Regions from separate parts of the Staphylococcus piscifermentans genome, predicted to be linked through region 3. Evidence: riboswitches for the same ligand, from Rfam matches in the RefSeq annotation. Region 3 holds a riboswitch; each other region holds the start of a gene.
What was found. A riboswitch is a leader RNA that binds a small molecule or an ion and turns the genes downstream of it on or off. The one in region 3 is predicted to bind S-adenosylmethionine.
Positions count from the first base shown of each region.

Region 1: linked by a shared signal. The riboswitch ahead of CKV71_RS07620 (O-acetylhomoserine aminocarboxypropyltransferase/cysteine synthase family protein) and the one ahead of CKV71_RS10615 (MetQ/NlpA family ABC transporter substrate-binding protein) in region 3 are both predicted to bind S-adenosylmethionine.
Region 2: linked by a shared signal. The riboswitch ahead of CKV71_RS12250 (aminotransferase class I/II-fold pyridoxal phosphate-dependent enzyme) and the one ahead of CKV71_RS10615 (MetQ/NlpA family ABC transporter substrate-binding protein) in region 3 are both predicted to bind S-adenosylmethionine.
Region 4: linked by a shared signal. The riboswitch ahead of CKV71_RS01635 (methionine ABC transporter ATP-binding protein) and the one ahead of CKV71_RS10615 (MetQ/NlpA family ABC transporter substrate-binding protein) in region 3 are both predicted to bind S-adenosylmethionine.

Region 1 covers NZ_LT906447.1:1,616,965-1,621,045, forward strand. Annotated here, with positions in the region: gene msrA (peptide-methionine (S)-S-oxide reductase MsrA) at 1-446, shown strand, start outside; gene CKV71_RS07615 (homoserine O-acetyltransferase/O-succinyltransferase family protein) at 493-1,386, opposite strand; gene CKV71_RS07620 (O-acetylhomoserine aminocarboxypropyltransferase/cysteine synthase family protein) at 1,388-2,668, opposite strand; SAM riboswitch class I at 2,729-2,826, opposite strand; gene mprF (bifunctional lysylphosphatidylglycerol flippase/synthetase MprF) at 3,001-4,081, opposite strand, start outside.
Region 2 covers NZ_LT906447.1:2,602,654-2,606,734, reverse strand. Annotated here, with positions in the region: gene CKV71_RS12260 (hypothetical protein) at 1-819, shown strand, start outside; gene CKV71_RS12595 (hypothetical protein) at 834-1,781, shown strand; SAM riboswitch class I at 1,894-2,005, shown strand; gene CKV71_RS12250 (aminotransferase class I/II-fold pyridoxal phosphate-dependent enzyme) at 2,103-3,263, shown strand.
Region 3 covers NZ_LT906447.1:2,268,034-2,272,114, forward strand. Annotated here, with positions in the region: gene CKV71_RS10605 (hypothetical protein) at 1-258, opposite strand, end outside; gene CKV71_RS10610 (lactate/malate family dehydrogenase) at 555-1,502, opposite strand; gene CKV71_RS10615 (MetQ/NlpA family ABC transporter substrate-binding protein) at 1,524-2,342, opposite strand; SAM riboswitch class I at 2,444-2,547, opposite strand; gene CKV71_RS10620 (TetR/AcrR family transcriptional regulator) at 2,703-3,314, opposite strand; gene CKV71_RS10625 (YhgE/Pip domain-containing protein) at 3,519-4,081, shown strand, end outside.
Region 4 covers NZ_LT906447.1:402,212-406,292, forward strand. Annotated here, with positions in the region: gene CKV71_RS01630 (G5 domain-containing protein) at 1-1,825, shown strand, start outside; SAM riboswitch class I at 2,072-2,185, shown strand; gene CKV71_RS01635 (methionine ABC transporter ATP-binding protein) at 2,301-3,317, shown strand; gene CKV71_RS01640 (methionine ABC transporter permease) at 3,319-3,978, shown strand; gene gmpC (dipeptide ABC transporter glycylmethionine-binding lipoprotein) at 4,003-4,081, shown strand, end outside.

The DNA of each region.
Region 1 (4,081 bases), 650 kb from region 3:
AAAAAGTAACGTCAGGTTATATGGGTGGCACAGTAGAAAATCCGACTTATGAAGAAGTTAAAAAAGGAAATACAGGACATTTAGAAACGGTGAAAGTAGAATATGACGTTGCGCTATTTTCTTATCATAAATTATTAGAAATTTTCTTTTCTGTCATCGACCCTACTGATTCAGAGGGCCAATATCAAGATCGCGGTAATCAATACCGTACTGCTATCTTCTATACTAACGAAGATCAAAAAGAAACAGCAGAACAGTATATCGAGGAATTAAAATCTACTATTAATCATCATAAGGCGATTGCAACACAAGTATTGCCAGTATCTGAATTCTACAAAGCAGAAGACTATCACCAAGATTTTTACAAAAAGAATCCGGAACGTTTTGCTGAAGAAGAAGCACAACGCGAAGCAATCAAACAGCAAAAAAATGGTAAGCAGGACTAAACAATTAGTTCCGCTTACCATTTTTATATTTATAAACATTCTATTATCATCCTGAAATATTAATTTCATCATGATTCCATCTATTTTTTTCCATCATATCGGCCCAATTTTGGAAGAGTTGCTGAGCATAAGGAATCCAATAAGCAGGAAGTGGTGTGAGCGTTTCTCCTCGGAAATAATTCTTAGGTTTAGCAGCCGCTTCCCCATTCTTCTCACTATCCCTCTGATACTCATTCAACAACGTCTCTGGCTCATATTCAAAGTGGCCACCGATATATAAATCAGTCTGACCTTTATTAGAAATGAAATCCACTCCGGTATAAGGACTATAGGTAACCACATCTAAATCCGCTTCCTCCATCACCTCATAAGGATCCATGAAGGAACCGCGAGATTGCGGAATAATATATTCAGGAATCTCGCACAATACTGGATGGGCTTGCATAATATGATAACGGTAAATTCCCGTTAATTTTTCAGGAAACATTCTTTTGTGAATACCGTAACGATAATTCAAAGCAAATTGTGCACCCCAGCAAATAAATAGACGTTGTTTCACATGAGTTTCTGACCACTCATAGATAGACTTTAATTCCTCGATATAATCTACTTCAGAAAAATCAAGATGTTCAACAGGTGCTCCTGTCATAATTAAACCATCATAATAATGATCCTTGATATCATCAAATTCCTGATAATACTGCTCCGCATGCACATTTGAAGAAGTTCGGCTTTGATGAGTCACTGGATAGATAAAATCAATATTAATCGGATGATCCGTTTGTCCAAGCAATCGCAGCAGTTGTCTTTCTGCATCTTCTTTTACCGGCATTAAATTAACAATCAAGAGATTTAAACCATCGTTGATTCTGTGATTTGCAAAATCGATGTGCTCCTCTTGTAATATAGGCAGTATAGGAATTTTATTCGTAAATAACATGTTAAATCGCTTCTAATCCTTTTTCCAAGTCATTAATGATATCATCAATATGTTCAAGACCTACAGAAATACGAATAGTTTCAGGAGTAATGCCTGCAGTCAGTTGTTCCTCTGGAGTTAATTGAGCATGTGTCGTAGAAGCTGGATGAATCACTAATGATTTCGCATCGCCTACATTCGCAAGCAATGAGAATAATTCTAACGACTCGATAAATTTAATGCCTGCCTCATAACCGCCTTTAACACCGAAAGTGAAAATAGAACATGCACCTTTAGGAAGATATTTTTCTTTTAAGTCATAGTACTCACTAGAAGGAAGTCCTGCGTATTTCACCCATTCTACCTTGTCGTGATTATCTAAGAACTTAGCAACCTTTTCAGCATTTTCAACATGACGTTCCATTCTTAAAGATAACGTCTCTAATCCTTGGAGGAGTAAGAAAGCATTTAAAGGAGACAGACAAGCGCCTGTGTCACGTAACAACGTCGTTCTGATTTTGAATGCTAAAGCAGCTTCACCAAAGGCATCCGCAAATACTAAATCATGATAAGATGCATCAGGTTCAGTCAAACCAGGGAACTTGTCATTTTGTTTCCAATCGAAGTTGCCGCCATCTACTACGACGCCTCCCATAGATGTCCCATGTCCGCCAATAAATTTAGTAGCTGAATGTACTACGATATTCGCACCATGTTCTAAAGGTCTGAATAAATATGGAGAAGCAAAAGTATTATCCACGATTAATGGGATTCCCGCTTCATGCGCAATTTCTGCTAATTTCTCTACATCTTCTACATTACCTTCAGGATTACCGATTGTTTCAATATAAATAGCTTTAGTATTATCTTTAATGGCGTTTTTAACTTCATCAAAGTTTTTGCTGTCCACAATAGAAACATCAATACCGTACTTAGGCAAAGTATGACTGAATAAAGTATATGTACCGCCATATAAAGTAGAACTTGCTACAATGTAATCTCCTGCTTCAGCCACTGTTTGCACAGCATACGTAATAGCCGCCATACCAGAACCTACTGCTACCCCTGCAACGCCGCCTTCTAATTCCGCAACACGTGTTTCAAAGACTGCCACAGTTGGATTCGTTAAACGAGAATAAATATTACCTAATGCATTTAAACCAAATAAATCTGCCGCATGTTGCGTATCATCGAATGTAAAAGATGTCGTTTGATAAATCGGAACTGCTCTCGAATGCGAAGTAGGATCTACCACCTGTCCTGCGTGTAATTGCAATGTTTCAAATTTAAAATCGTTTGTCATGTTCTATTTCCCCCTTATTAACATAAAAAATAAGCCTACCTGAAAAGATAGACTTTAAATCTCTTATCTTTCAGGTCTTCACCTGCTGGAATTAGCACCTAACTTAAATAGGTTGCCTGGTATCGTCGGGCCAGTCCCTCCACCATTCTGGATAAGTTTTATATAATTTAATCAGAGTATAAAACTAATCTTTCCTCTTGTCAACAGACTATTCTCATTTTTCAGAAATTAATTTAGAATTCGCTTGTTGAAATACACTGACTTAGCGCGCTCTTAAAAATAAAAACCCGATTGCCGAGCTTTCAGACAATCAGGTTTCCTTTTTTCGTATTCTATTGTTTAGAACGAATGACACGCAGTACTTTCAACATATTCTGCCATAGTGAACTATGTCTAGAATACACTAAGTATCTCGGTTCCCAATGAGGTTTGAACTTTTCTTTGTATTGTCTTAATCCGCGGAAGCGATATAAATTGTTGAAGTTTTCGAATATGCGACCTGCGATACGTTCATTCAAATAAGAGAACTCTGTTTGTCCAACATTAGATAAGGTCGCCATTCCCATGTTGAATGCCTTATAATCGTGTTCTTGGCCCCATAACAGCAGATGGAGGTATAAACCATCCATCAATGGTAAATCAACGTCAGGGAGCCAACGGATAAGGTCTACAGAGAATGAATCATTATAATGCGTCGGCATTAAACTGCTGAAGGCAATAATTCTGCCGTCTTTTTCTTTTAAGATACCGACCGGTGCTTTAGAGATATAACTGTCTGTAAACTGGCCGACTGAAAAATGCATTTCATTTTTTCCATCCAGCCATGCATCACTGACATGTTTCAGTTGTTTCATCAATTCCGGTGAAAATGGCGGTTCTATAATTTCAAATTGAATCTCTTGATCAGCAATTTTATTCAAAGTCGCTCTAAAGCCTCTGCGTTTCTTACCTGAAGTCGTAAAGGTCGTTAAATCAATTACCGCTTCTTCCCCTAATTTAAAGAACTGATTACCGAAATCATGATACAACGGCATATAACGATCGCTCGCTTGATAGAAAATCACTTCATAGCCCATCTTCACTGCATAATCATAAATCGTCTCTAATAAATGGTGGAAACGTTCCGGATTACCGATAGGGTCTCCAAGTACAACTAAAGCATTGGATTTGTAGCGGTACATCACAAATGCTTCTTCAGATTCATCCATAAATACTTCTTTATCCCCACTATAGATAAGGTGGCTTAAATAGTTGCCGCCGTATTGCTGGATAATCTCTGTACAACGTTCGAAATCTGGTTGCGGACGTTCTTTAGAATACGCTTGTTCAAATAACCAGACAATAAATGCCACAAGGATAAAAATGACGAGTGCTGTCAACCATAAATAATAACGTAAGAGAGAATTATCTAAT
Region 2 (4,081 bases), 330 kb from region 3:
GATAATCAAAAAACTGAGAAAAAAGAATCAAACTCAAAATCTACATCAAGCTCAACTGGTACAAATCAAACTAATGATAATTCTGAATCGAAAAAAGAATCAAACTCAAATGTTAAACCTGTAAGCCAACTTACACCTCAAGAAAAGGTCGCTTTAGCATTATATGCACCTAAATCAGCTGAATTTACTGTTACTCCAAGTGAGTTATTGAATCATAGTTATGTTCAAAATGGAAATGGAGGAAATATTCAACGTACGATTCAACAATTAAAATTATCAAAAGTTGAAGATGTACCTCGGTATATTCCAAATGCACCTCAAAATATGACTTTTTATGATTCAAATGATTCTAAAGCGGCTTCAGTTGTTGTTATTGGTATCAGTGATACACAAGTATTGATTTCAGGCACACAAGGGATTAATCCGTATCAACAGCTAGTAAATATAGGTGGATTATATGATGTGAAAGATCTTTATAATCAATATAAAGACCGAAATTTCCAACAAGTAGCAAATCTTATTACCTTTAGAGAATCAGCTGAACCTGCACCAAAAGAGGATAATTCAAGCAGTGACAACGAAAGCAGTTCATCAGATTCTGGAGAAAAAGTAACTCGTGCTAATGTAATCGATAAAGTGGAAGACTACGAAGGTCACAAGTTAGATACGAGTACTTATACGTATAAAGAGCCTGAACAAAAGAGTGATGGAAGCTGGGGCTTCTCCTTTGTGGATAAGTCAGGTGATCTTGCGGGATCTTATATAGTACATTCAGATGGATCGGTAGAAAAATTTGATGCAAAAGGTCAACCTGAATAGGGGGACAACAAGAGATGAAATTAAAGTATTTGTTTGCCGCTTCTGCGACTTTAGCACTTTTGCTTTCAGGATGCGGACATGGCGATAATAAATCATCAGACAACAAAGAAGACACTCAACAAGAAACAAAGCATAAAGATGACAAAACTTCTGAAAAACAAACCAATAAAGAAGGATTTTCAGAAAAGAATAGTGGGAATGATAATTCCGAATCAGAAAAAACATCTGATAATTCTAGTAATACCAAAAGTTTTAATCAACTCACTAACAAAGATAAGATTGTACTCGCAATGTTTGCAGTGGGACATTCAAAGTATGCAGAAACAACCGTTTCTGCAGAAGAACTATTAAATCATAGTTATGAGAAATGGGATGGACTTGATAAGGCGCAAAAATCAATCCAACATATTAAATTCCAAAGAACATTTGATGGTCAAGTACCAGGACAGCCTTCTAATATGGATGTTTATGAGTCATATGAATCAAAAGGCAACTATCTTACGATGATGGCTATGACAGATTCGCAGATTATTATTATGCCTGAAAAAGGAACAAATACGTATCAACAATTACTAGATTACGGTGCGATTTATAATCTTAAAAATTTATATGAAAAATATATGGATAATCCAAACTTTTCAAAAGTGGCAAACATGACTTCGGTTAGTGAAACGCCTGAAGTAGGGACAAGTAGTAAGTCAGCTGCTAACTCGGATAGCGATACCAAACAAAGCACAAGTTCAAGCGGGACAGTGACGCGTGCTAACGTTATTGATAAAGTGGAAGACTACGAAGGGCACAAGCTAGATACGAACACTTATACGTATAAAGAACCGGAGCAATTAGAAGATGGCAAGTGGGGCTTCTCATTTGTTGATAAGTCTGGCAATCTTGCAGGTTCGTATATCGTTAATTCAGACGGTTCAGTAGAAAAATTTGATGCTAAAGGACAACCTGAATAATATTTATAAGACTCTGCAGCTAATGTGCTGTGGAGTTTTTATACATGTTACTCCTATAATTGATAAATGTCAGAATTTTTAGTACAATAAGAAACGTTAATTATATTAATCAGACTTATCAAGAGAAGCAGAGGGAATTGGCCCTATGAAGCTTCAGCAACAGAAGGTTATTAAGACTGACCTCACTGTGCTTCATCCAACAAGTACAACTTGAAAGATAGGTGCATATACATAGTGGGCTATATGTTGCTTATGCAGTGACATATAGCTTTTTTTGAAAAAAGTATGACGTATCTATCATTAATAAAAGGGGGACTAGGAATGGTGATGTCAAGAAGATTAGCGAAAATACCGGATAGTTATTTTGGAAAAACAATGGGAAGAAAAATTGAACATGGACCGCTTCCTCTCATCAACATGGCAGTAGGTATTCCAGATGGAGAAACACCCAAAGGAATTGTCGATGAATTTGCGAATGCTTTGCGTGTTCCTGAAAATCAGAAATATGGTGCGTTTCATGGAAAAGAGACGTTCAAACAAGCGATTGTCGATTTTTATCAACGTCAATACGGCGTTGAATTAGATAAAGATGATGAAGTATGTATCTTATACGGTACTAAAAACGGTCTGGTAGGCTTGCCGAATTGTATTGTAAATCCAGAAGATTATGTGCTACTGCCTGATCCTGGATATACAGATTATCTGGCAGGTGTTTTATTTGCAGATGCGCACCCCTATGCTTTAGAGTTGGATCCGCCGAATTACCAGCCAGATTGGGATAAAGTACCTGAAGATATCTTGAAACAAACGAAGCTCATCTATTTAACTTATCCGAATAACCCGACAGGTTCCACAGTGACCCAAGAAGTGTTTGATGAAGCGGTTCAAAAATTCAAAGGAACACAAACTAAAATCGTGCATGATTTTGCTTATGCAGCCTTTGGATTTGATCATAAGAACCCGAGTATCTTGCAGTCAAAAGATGGAAAAGAGGTAGCTATAGAAGTCTACTCTCTGTCTAAAGGTTATAATATGTCAGGCTATCGCGTCGGATTTGCGGTAGGGAATAAAGACGTTATACAAGCATTGAAAAAGTATCATACACATCACCATGCAGGTATGTTCGGTGCATTACAAGATGCTGCTACCTTTGCTTTAAATAATTATGATGATTTTTTAGAACAACAAAGCGAAGTGTTCAGAAAACGTCGAGACCGCTTTACTGCTATTTTAGATGAAGTTGCTATTCCATATGAACCTATGACAGGCGGTATTTTCTTATGGTTAAAGACACCTGAAGGTTATACTGGAGAACAATTTGTGGAATTTCTATTACAAGATCAGTCTATATTAGTTGCACCAGGTATCCCATTTGGTGATAATGGCAATCATTATGTACGTGTCTCCCTTGCATTAGACGATGAACAATTAGATGAAGCGGCGAAGCGGTTGAAATCACTTAGCACTATGTATAAAAAATAACTATAAATTAAGATCAAACAGAAACTACATTTTAGGCGGTTTAGCCACATATTATAATTGTAAGAAGTTATAAAAGGTGCTATTATATAGGTGTAATAAAAAACACTCAGGCATCCTGGTAAAGAAGACTGAGTGTAAAAATGTTAGGCGTATGGTCTGAGCCATATTCTACCTTAGGCTTATTGAAATAGTCGATTATGTTCTCAGCATAATCGGCTATTATTTATTGTGTTTTTTTAACAACAAATAAGCAGTAACTGTTAAAGTTACTGTGTAAATCACTTTGAAAGTTATAAGCAACTCTACTTGTAAATTCACAACTATGTTCATAGGATCACCTCAGATCTACCACAGGCGTTTAGTTAAGCCCTTGAGGTAGAACATAGGCACCAACAAGCACGAACATTTTTATGGAAAAATTATACCACATTTTAAAAGGCAGAGTAACACTTTATATTTTTATTGTTGATTAAAAATATATTTGTATGGATGATAGAACTAAAACGAAAGATTAGAGTTCTTTTGTTTTTGGATTCATATAAAAATATATTTTTTGCAACCAAAATAAGCGGGTGGTATTATATGAGTATAATAGATTGATTTGTATATTAATATTTTAATAAGTATATGGAATCATCTTATCTTATTGAAATAGTCGATTATGTTGCGAGCAAAATCAGCTATTTTCATGTCTTTCTTTGACAATAAATAAGCAGCGACTGTTAAAATCACTGTGCAAACTACTTTGAAAGTTACAAAAGCACAACGAAAAAAATGAGAGGCGAGACAACGAAAGTTGTTTCATCACTCATTTTTTT
Region 3 (4,081 bases):
CTCTGCTTTATTTGTGTCTACATGTTGCTTACTTTCTGATTGTGCCTGATGACTAATGTCATTTCCAGCAACCGCGCTATAAGATGGAGGCGGTCCACTTTCTTTCGTTTCATTTGAAGAAACTTGCTTACCTTGCATAAAAGTTGAAACTCCATTTTGGAATTTAGCAAGCTCTGTTTCGTTCGATACTAAGACAAGTAGAAAAACCAGACAGCAAGTCAGAATGCCAGCATAAATCCATAATAATACTGTTCTCATTCTACTTCCCTCGTCGTTCTGTTATCGTGTTTACAATATTAACACACAAACAAAGCTAAATCTTTATGTAGCATGCTATTTAAACCAAATGTAATATACGTAATAAATGTAACACAAACGATATTTTTTAAAGGTGACAATTCTATTTAATGTAAGAGTTTTCAATTCAATAAACATCATGATTTCATCCATATAAAAAACGTGCAGGAAACACTTTTTTCATTTCGTTTCAGCTGCACGTCTTTACCTGCTTTTAATTCAATTATGTTACAAATTCAATACATTTAATTCGAACGTCATAATTTCAACTCTTTCAGTGCTTGTTCGATAGCTTGTTGAATGAAATGATGCGCAGCTGTTAATTGTTGAAGTTCCGCTTCTTCCAATTGAATTGGTAAGCGTTTTACAATTCCCTCTCTAGAGATTAAGGACAGTAAGCTGAGCGCTCCTTCTTCAAATTCATATTCCCCATGCACCGCTGCACTGACTGGTTCAATGCTTTGTTCATTGAGCAAAATAGCATGTGCGAGTTGTACAGCCGCTCTCGAAATAGCTGAATTCGTCCATCCTTTTTTCTGGAAGACTTCGAATGATACTTCGTCAATACGTTTGGAGATTGCATTCTTATCTATTGGTGTGTTGCCTGTTAAGCTTTCAAACTCCTCTAACTCAATACCATGGATTCTTACCCTGCTCCAAATCGGTACGCCATGCGAGCCATGTTCACCTAATAGAAATGCTTCTACATTTTTCGGATCCACTTTGTAATGATCTGCAATTAAAGTTCTGAATCTTGAAGATTCTAAGATTGTTCCTGTACCGATAACCTTTTCAGCAGGATAACCTGATGTCTGTCCTAAGTAAGTCATCGCATCTACAGGATTTGAAATCACTATAACAACAGCTTCTTGCGTTACTTGATTCAGCTGTTCAAATACTGAATGAATAATTGAACTATTCGCCCGTGTCAATAGGGTACGATCTGCCATATCTGGAGTAGCAGGTGCGCTTGCAGAAACAATCACTATTTCTGCATCCGCCAAATCTTGATAACTACCCTCATATGTCTTGATATGATGCGTGTGATTCAGTCCCTGTAAGTGATGATGGTCTAATGCTTCCCCATGTGCTAAATCTTTATTGGTATCTATTAAAACAATTTCTGAAAAAACACCTAGATACTGTGCATCCGTCAATACTTGGCTACCTACACGTCCTGTTCCGATAATTCCTAACTTTGTCATATGATTATCACCTGTTGTCAGTTATTTTGCTTCATATGGTACAACGTCTTTACCATATTTCTTCTCAATAAAGTTTTTCATATCTTTAGATTGCAAGACTTTGATGAGTTCTTGAAATTTCTTATCGTTCTTATGCCCTTCTTTTACCGCAAGGATATTAGCAAATGGAGATGATTTATCTTCCATGACAATCGCATCTTTAGAAGGTTTTAAACCGTTATCCATTGCATAGTTAGAGTTCATAATTACAGCTGCCCCTTCTCCGCTTTTATACGTTTTAGGTAAAAATTCTGCACCTTGTTGATTGTTGAATTTCAAATGTTTTTTGTTTTCTACAATATCGTCAAATTTGGCATCTTCTATTTTGACACCTTTCTTAAGTTTCACTAACCCTTCATTAACAAAGAAAGATAAGAAACGTCCTTCTTCAGCCGGGTTATTAGAAACATAAATCGTTGAGCCGTCTGGGATGTCTTTAATATTTTTATACTTCTTACTATAGACACCCATCGGCGTTGTAAATACTTTACCGACTTCTTCAATCTTATAACCGTGGGACTTTTTCTCCGCGTTTAAATAAGGGACATGTTGGAATAAGTTCGCATCTATATCTCCTTTATCCAACAATTTATTCGGTACTTTATAATCATTCACTACTTTAATTTCTAAGTCGTAACCTTTTTTCTTCATTTCTTCTTTCGCGTGTTCTAATACTTCTCCATGCGGTGCTGGAGATGCTGCTACGGTTATTTTCTTGTTTTCAGCACTTTTGCTTTGACCGCACGCCGCAAGTATAAAGATGACTGCTAACAATGCAAACAAACTTATGATTTTCTTCATGTTCATTGACACCTTCCTATGTATGAGTTCTTCAATAAAATCTACTCTTCCTTCACACAGAAAAAGACTTCCTCTGTAAAAGAGAAAGCCTTAAACACTTTCTCTCATCTTTATAAGCTTACGCTTAATGTGAATTAGCACCTTTTCATATAATGATGGTTGCCGGGCTTCGTCGGGCACTTCCCTCCGCCGCTCTGGATAAGAGTTTGATTGATTGAATTGTATTAAGATTACCACTAACTTAAAATGCGGTCAACGAGATTTTAAAATTTTCTGATAAATAATGGTTGCCAGAATATCTATTCACAACTTTTATGTCAACTGTTGTGAGCATAGATATACTGTCTCAATATTGAATTTTTACTTTAAGTTTCCAGAAGACACTTCATCTAATAACTGTCCTAAAGGTCCTTTGTACATTAATAAATATAAACTATTAATAAGCGCTTCTTTAGATATTCTGTCAGGATCAAGCACCCAAAATTTAATAGTAGAAATAATAGCACCTGCTATAAAACAATGAAAATATCTATAGGGAATAGTATTGATGTTTTTTTCATTGTTCAATATAGTAGTTAAATTTTGTGCTATAGTGTCAGACAATTTATCTTCGATAGCACTCCTTCTTTTCATATTAAATAAAACTTCATATAACTCAATATTCTTAAGTATAATTTCAACTATATTTTGAGGGACACCATTAAATAAGTCATTCAAACTTTTTTCATTTCTTTCTCTAAATGTAGATAGCGCATTATAATTTATATGTTTTTTGATGTTTTGAATTTCATTGTCTTCTAATGCAGTTAATAAATGGTACTTATCTGTATAATACTTATAAAATGTCGCTCTATTGATATCTGCTTCGTCAGCTATCTGTTGAATAGTTATTTCCTCTATCGAATAAGTTTTAAGCAATTGAATAAATGCACTGCTGATTGATTTTGTGGTACGTCTGACTCTGCGATCCATTTGTTCGTCTCCTTTTTTCGTTTCTAATTAACATCTTTATGATTGTAGCAACATCAGAAAATTACTTTTCTTACATATTTCTCTAATTTGTTGCTTAACATTCACATTCGTCCTAATTGATTATTGAGTATAGTTTTTACGAGTTTATAATAACACATAGAATGATAAGCAACATCGTGTTGCTTAAAATTAGGAGGAAATTTTATGAAGAAAAAATTACTATGGCTTATCCCTATTGCAGCAACACTTATCCTTATAATCTTAGCAACAGCCTTTTATCCTGCTTATAATCCGAAACCTAAAAATGTTCCTATCGCAGTATTAAATAAAGACAGTGGTTTTGAAGTTCAAGGTAAATCTATGAATATAGGAGAAAGTTTTATTGATAAACTAAAAGAAAGTAAAAATGAAACTATAGATTGGAAGCAAGTAGATAATACAAAAGAACTCAATAAAGGATTAGAAGATAATAAATATGTAGGAGCTATTGTGTTTGATAAAGATTTTTCAAAAAATGCTCTAAGCAATGCACAAAATAAGATTATGTTAGAAAAACAAAAAGAAATAAAAGAAAAGGTTAATTCAGGCGAGTTATCACCTGAACAAATTAAAATCATGCAATCAAAAGTAGGTAAAAGCGCACAAAAAGTACCAGAACCGAAAGAAGCACAAATAGGAATTATCATTAACCAAGGGAGCAATGCACAAGTATCGAATATCGCCCAACAAGCTTTAACTAAAATTACAGACCAATTAAACAATCAAAT
Region 4 (4,081 bases), 750 kb from region 3:
TATTACTAAAGCTGAACCAGATGCAGATGGTAATACAGTTATCGACTTCAGTGACGGTTCTAAAGTGACTGTACCAAAAGGAAAAGATGGTGTAGACGGCAAATCAATTACTATCACTAACACTGAAAACTTGCCAAATGGCGATGTGAAAGTGACATTCAGTGATGGCCATGAAGTCGTAGTGCCTAAAGGTGATAAAGGAGCAGATGGTCAATCTATCACAATTACTTCTTCTGCGGTACAACCTGACGGTAATACGAAAGTGGTCTTCAGCGATGGACATGAAATTGTTGTACCTAAAGGTCAAGATGGTAAATCAATTTCAATCGTTTCAACAGCTAAAGATCCAGCCGGTAACACAGTTGTCGAATTCAGCGATGGTACTTCAGTTACAATTGCTAAAGGCGACAAAGGTGAACAAGGATTAAATGGTAAAGATGGTCGTGACGGTCAAGACGGTAAATCAATTACAGTAACTGGCCAAACTATTGATCCAGATGGTAATACGAAAGTCACATTCAATGATGGCAAATCAATCACTGTACCGAAAGGCAAAGACGGTAAAGACGGTAAAGATGGTAAGTCAATCACAATTACTGGCCAAGCTTTGGATCCTAACGGTAATACGAAAGTGACATTTAGTGATGGACACGAAATTACAATTCCAAAAGGTAAAGATGGCGTTTCAGTTACTGTGAAAGATTCGCATCAAGATAAAGATGGCAACACAGTTGTCGAATTCAGCGACGGTAATACGATTACAGTCTTGAAAGGCAAAGATGGCAAAGACGGTAAAGATGGTCAATCAATCACTGTAACAGGTCAAAAAGTAGATCCTAATGGTAATACGATTGTGGTCTTCAGTGATGGCAGAGAAATTACAATTCCAAAAGGAAAAGATGGCGTATCTGTTACTGTTAAAGATTCACACCAAGATAAAGACGGTAATACTGTCGTCGAATTCAGCGATGGAAATACAATCACTATCTTGAAAGGTAAAGACGGTAAAGATGGTCGCGACGGTGTTAATGGTCGCGATGGCAGAGACGGCAGAAATGGTAGAGATGGACGTGACGGCCGTGATGGCAGAGATGCTCAACCAACAGCACCTGTTTATATCGTAAATAATTACATTGACCAATATAATACAAACGTTATTGTATTTAGTAATGGTCATCGTATCGAAATTCCATGCGATGAATATGGTAATGCGATAGTAATTATTGGATATAACCACGATGTGAAAGGTAATGTAGTATTACAATGTGCAGATAAAACTAAAATTATCGTACCTTGTCATAAACCTGAAACACCGAAAGTTACGATTCCAATGATTCCATTGGTGCCAGCAACACCAAGTGTACCGGAACCAATTAAACCAGGACCGATTACACCAGATCCGATTAAACCGGAACCGATTACACCGGATCCAATTAAACCAAGTCAACCGGATACACCACCGAACAAAGAGTGTCATATTGATACACCAGTTGTACCAGATCAAAATACAACACCAGAGGATTCTCAAACGACTCCACCAGTAACAGACACTCACACACCTGTTGCAAACCATGGTGATAGTCATAAAGTTGTAAATCCAGAACCAAAGCATCAACCAGAAGTAAAAACAACGACAAAAGTTTCAACAACAAATAAAGTAGCTACTCAACCAAGCACAGCGAAACCAGAAAAAACACAACCAAAAGCAAAAGTATTACCAAATACAGGCGCTGACGATACAGCACCAATGCTTTACGGTACTATCTTTGCTGGCTTAGGAACTGCAATGATGTTTGGTATGAAACGCCGTAAAAATCAAAAATAAATAAGTTTTCTTCAAATTAAGAACCAGGCCACCGTGCCTGGTTCTTTTTTAATTTTGAAAAGAGAAAAATATACGGATAAATGAACTGATTTTGAATAGTTTTACTATTGAGATGAAAGTTGTAAACGCTTACGGGCTCTAGAGTTTAGAATTAAGTTGAAATTAACAATTTTCTAAAAATTAATGTTGACTTTTTCACTCAGTAATGTAATATATGGGATATAAATAAATGAACTGAATACATAACTCTTATCCAGAGAGGTGGAGGGACAGGCCCTATGAAACCTCGGCAGCAGGATCGAGATCGTAACAAGTCGATTACTGTGCCAATTCCTACAGCAAATGCTGTAAAGATGAGACGAGCCGAATTATTCCGAGGACTTGTTTCATTGTCCCCGGAATTTTTATTTTTCAAAATAAAAGTCAAAATAGAGGCAAAATTCATTCATTTCAAAATATCAGAGGGGGCTAACCTATGATTGAGTTCAAGGATGTGAGTAAAACATTCCATAAGCGCTCAACAGAAATTCAAGCTTTAAAGGATGTCAGTTTTACTGTTGAACGACAAGAAATCTACGGTGTTATTGGCTACAGCGGTGCAGGTAAGAGTACTTTAATCCGTTTAGTAAATAAACTTGAGAATGTAACATCTGGTGAGGTCGTTGTCGATGGACATCAAATAGATCAATACAGCAAGAAAGAATTGCGTAAAGTTAAGAAGAATATCGGAATGATATTCCAGCATTTCAACTTGCTGAATTCAAAAACGGTATTTAATAATGTGGCAATGCCGCTGATTTTGGAAGGCAAGAGTAAAAAATACATAAAAGAGAAAGTAGATGAAATGTTAGAGTTCGTCGGACTTGGTGATAAAGGTTCGCAATATCCGAATGAACTTTCTGGTGGTCAGAAACAAAGAGTAGCTATTGCCAGAGCACTTGTCACGGATCCTCAAATTTTATTATGTGATGAAGCTACAAGTGCACTCGATCCAGCTACTACGGACTCTATCTTGCGACTCTTAAAGCGTGTTAATGAAACATTTGAAGTAACGATTTTATTGATTACCCACGAGATGAGCGTGATACAAAAGATTTGCGATAAAGTTGCCGTTATGGAACAAGGGCGCGTCATTGAAAAAGGCACTGTATTAGATGTCTTCAGTCATCCGAAAACTGAAACAGCGAAGAACTTCGTTTCTACAGTTATCAGTACAGATATCAGTGAGAAGATGATTCATCAATTACCGACAGATGCGAATTATCAAGATGTGAAAGTTTATATGGAAGGCGCTCAATTAGGATTGTCTGTCATTCAAACATTAATCAAAGACTTTAATTTAGAAGTGAATGTCATTTATGCTTCGATGTCGGATATTCAGGACACTTCAGTCGGTTATTTAACTTTGCGCATTAAAGGGACTGACGAAGAGAAACATCGCGCATATGATTACTTGAAACAACATCACATCGAATATGAGGAGGTCGGATAATATGCTAGGTTCATCTTTAGACTCGTCGCAATTATGGGAAGCGCTCTATCAAACATTATTGATGGTTTCGATTTCACTAGTAATTGGTGCGTTAATCGGGATTCCCTTAGGCATCTTGCTGGTAGTGACAAAGAAAAATGGTATTTGGGAAAATGTAGCGATCTATCATATCTTGAATCCGATTATTAACATTTTTCGTTCAATTCCATTCATTATTTTGTTAATCGCGATTGTGCCGTTTACTAAATTAATCGTAGGTACATCTATTGGTACAGCAGCTGCGATTGTACCTTTAACGGTATACGTAGCACCATACATTGCGCGTCTCGTTGAAAATTCACTATTGGAAGTAGACTCAGGGGTTATCGAAGCAGCGAATGCAATGGGTGCATCACCGTTCCAAATTATTCGTTATTTCTTAATGCCGGAAGCTTTAGGTTCATTAATCTTAGCGATTACTACTGCAATTATCGGTTTAATCGGTTCAACAGCTATGGCCGGTGCAGTAGGTGGCGGCGGTATCGGTGACTTGGCTTTAGCTTATGGTTACCAACGTTTCGACACTATCGTCATTATTATTACAGTTGTTATTTTAGTCATTATGGTTCAGCTAATTCAATCTCTCGGGAATGTTTTGGCTAAGAAGATTCGCAGAAATTAATCACACAAAGGGGTTTTTTAGGATATGAAAAAGTTATTAGTATTATTAATGGCATTAGTCGTAGTACTTGCAGCTTGCGGCGGCAATAAGAAAGATGACAAGA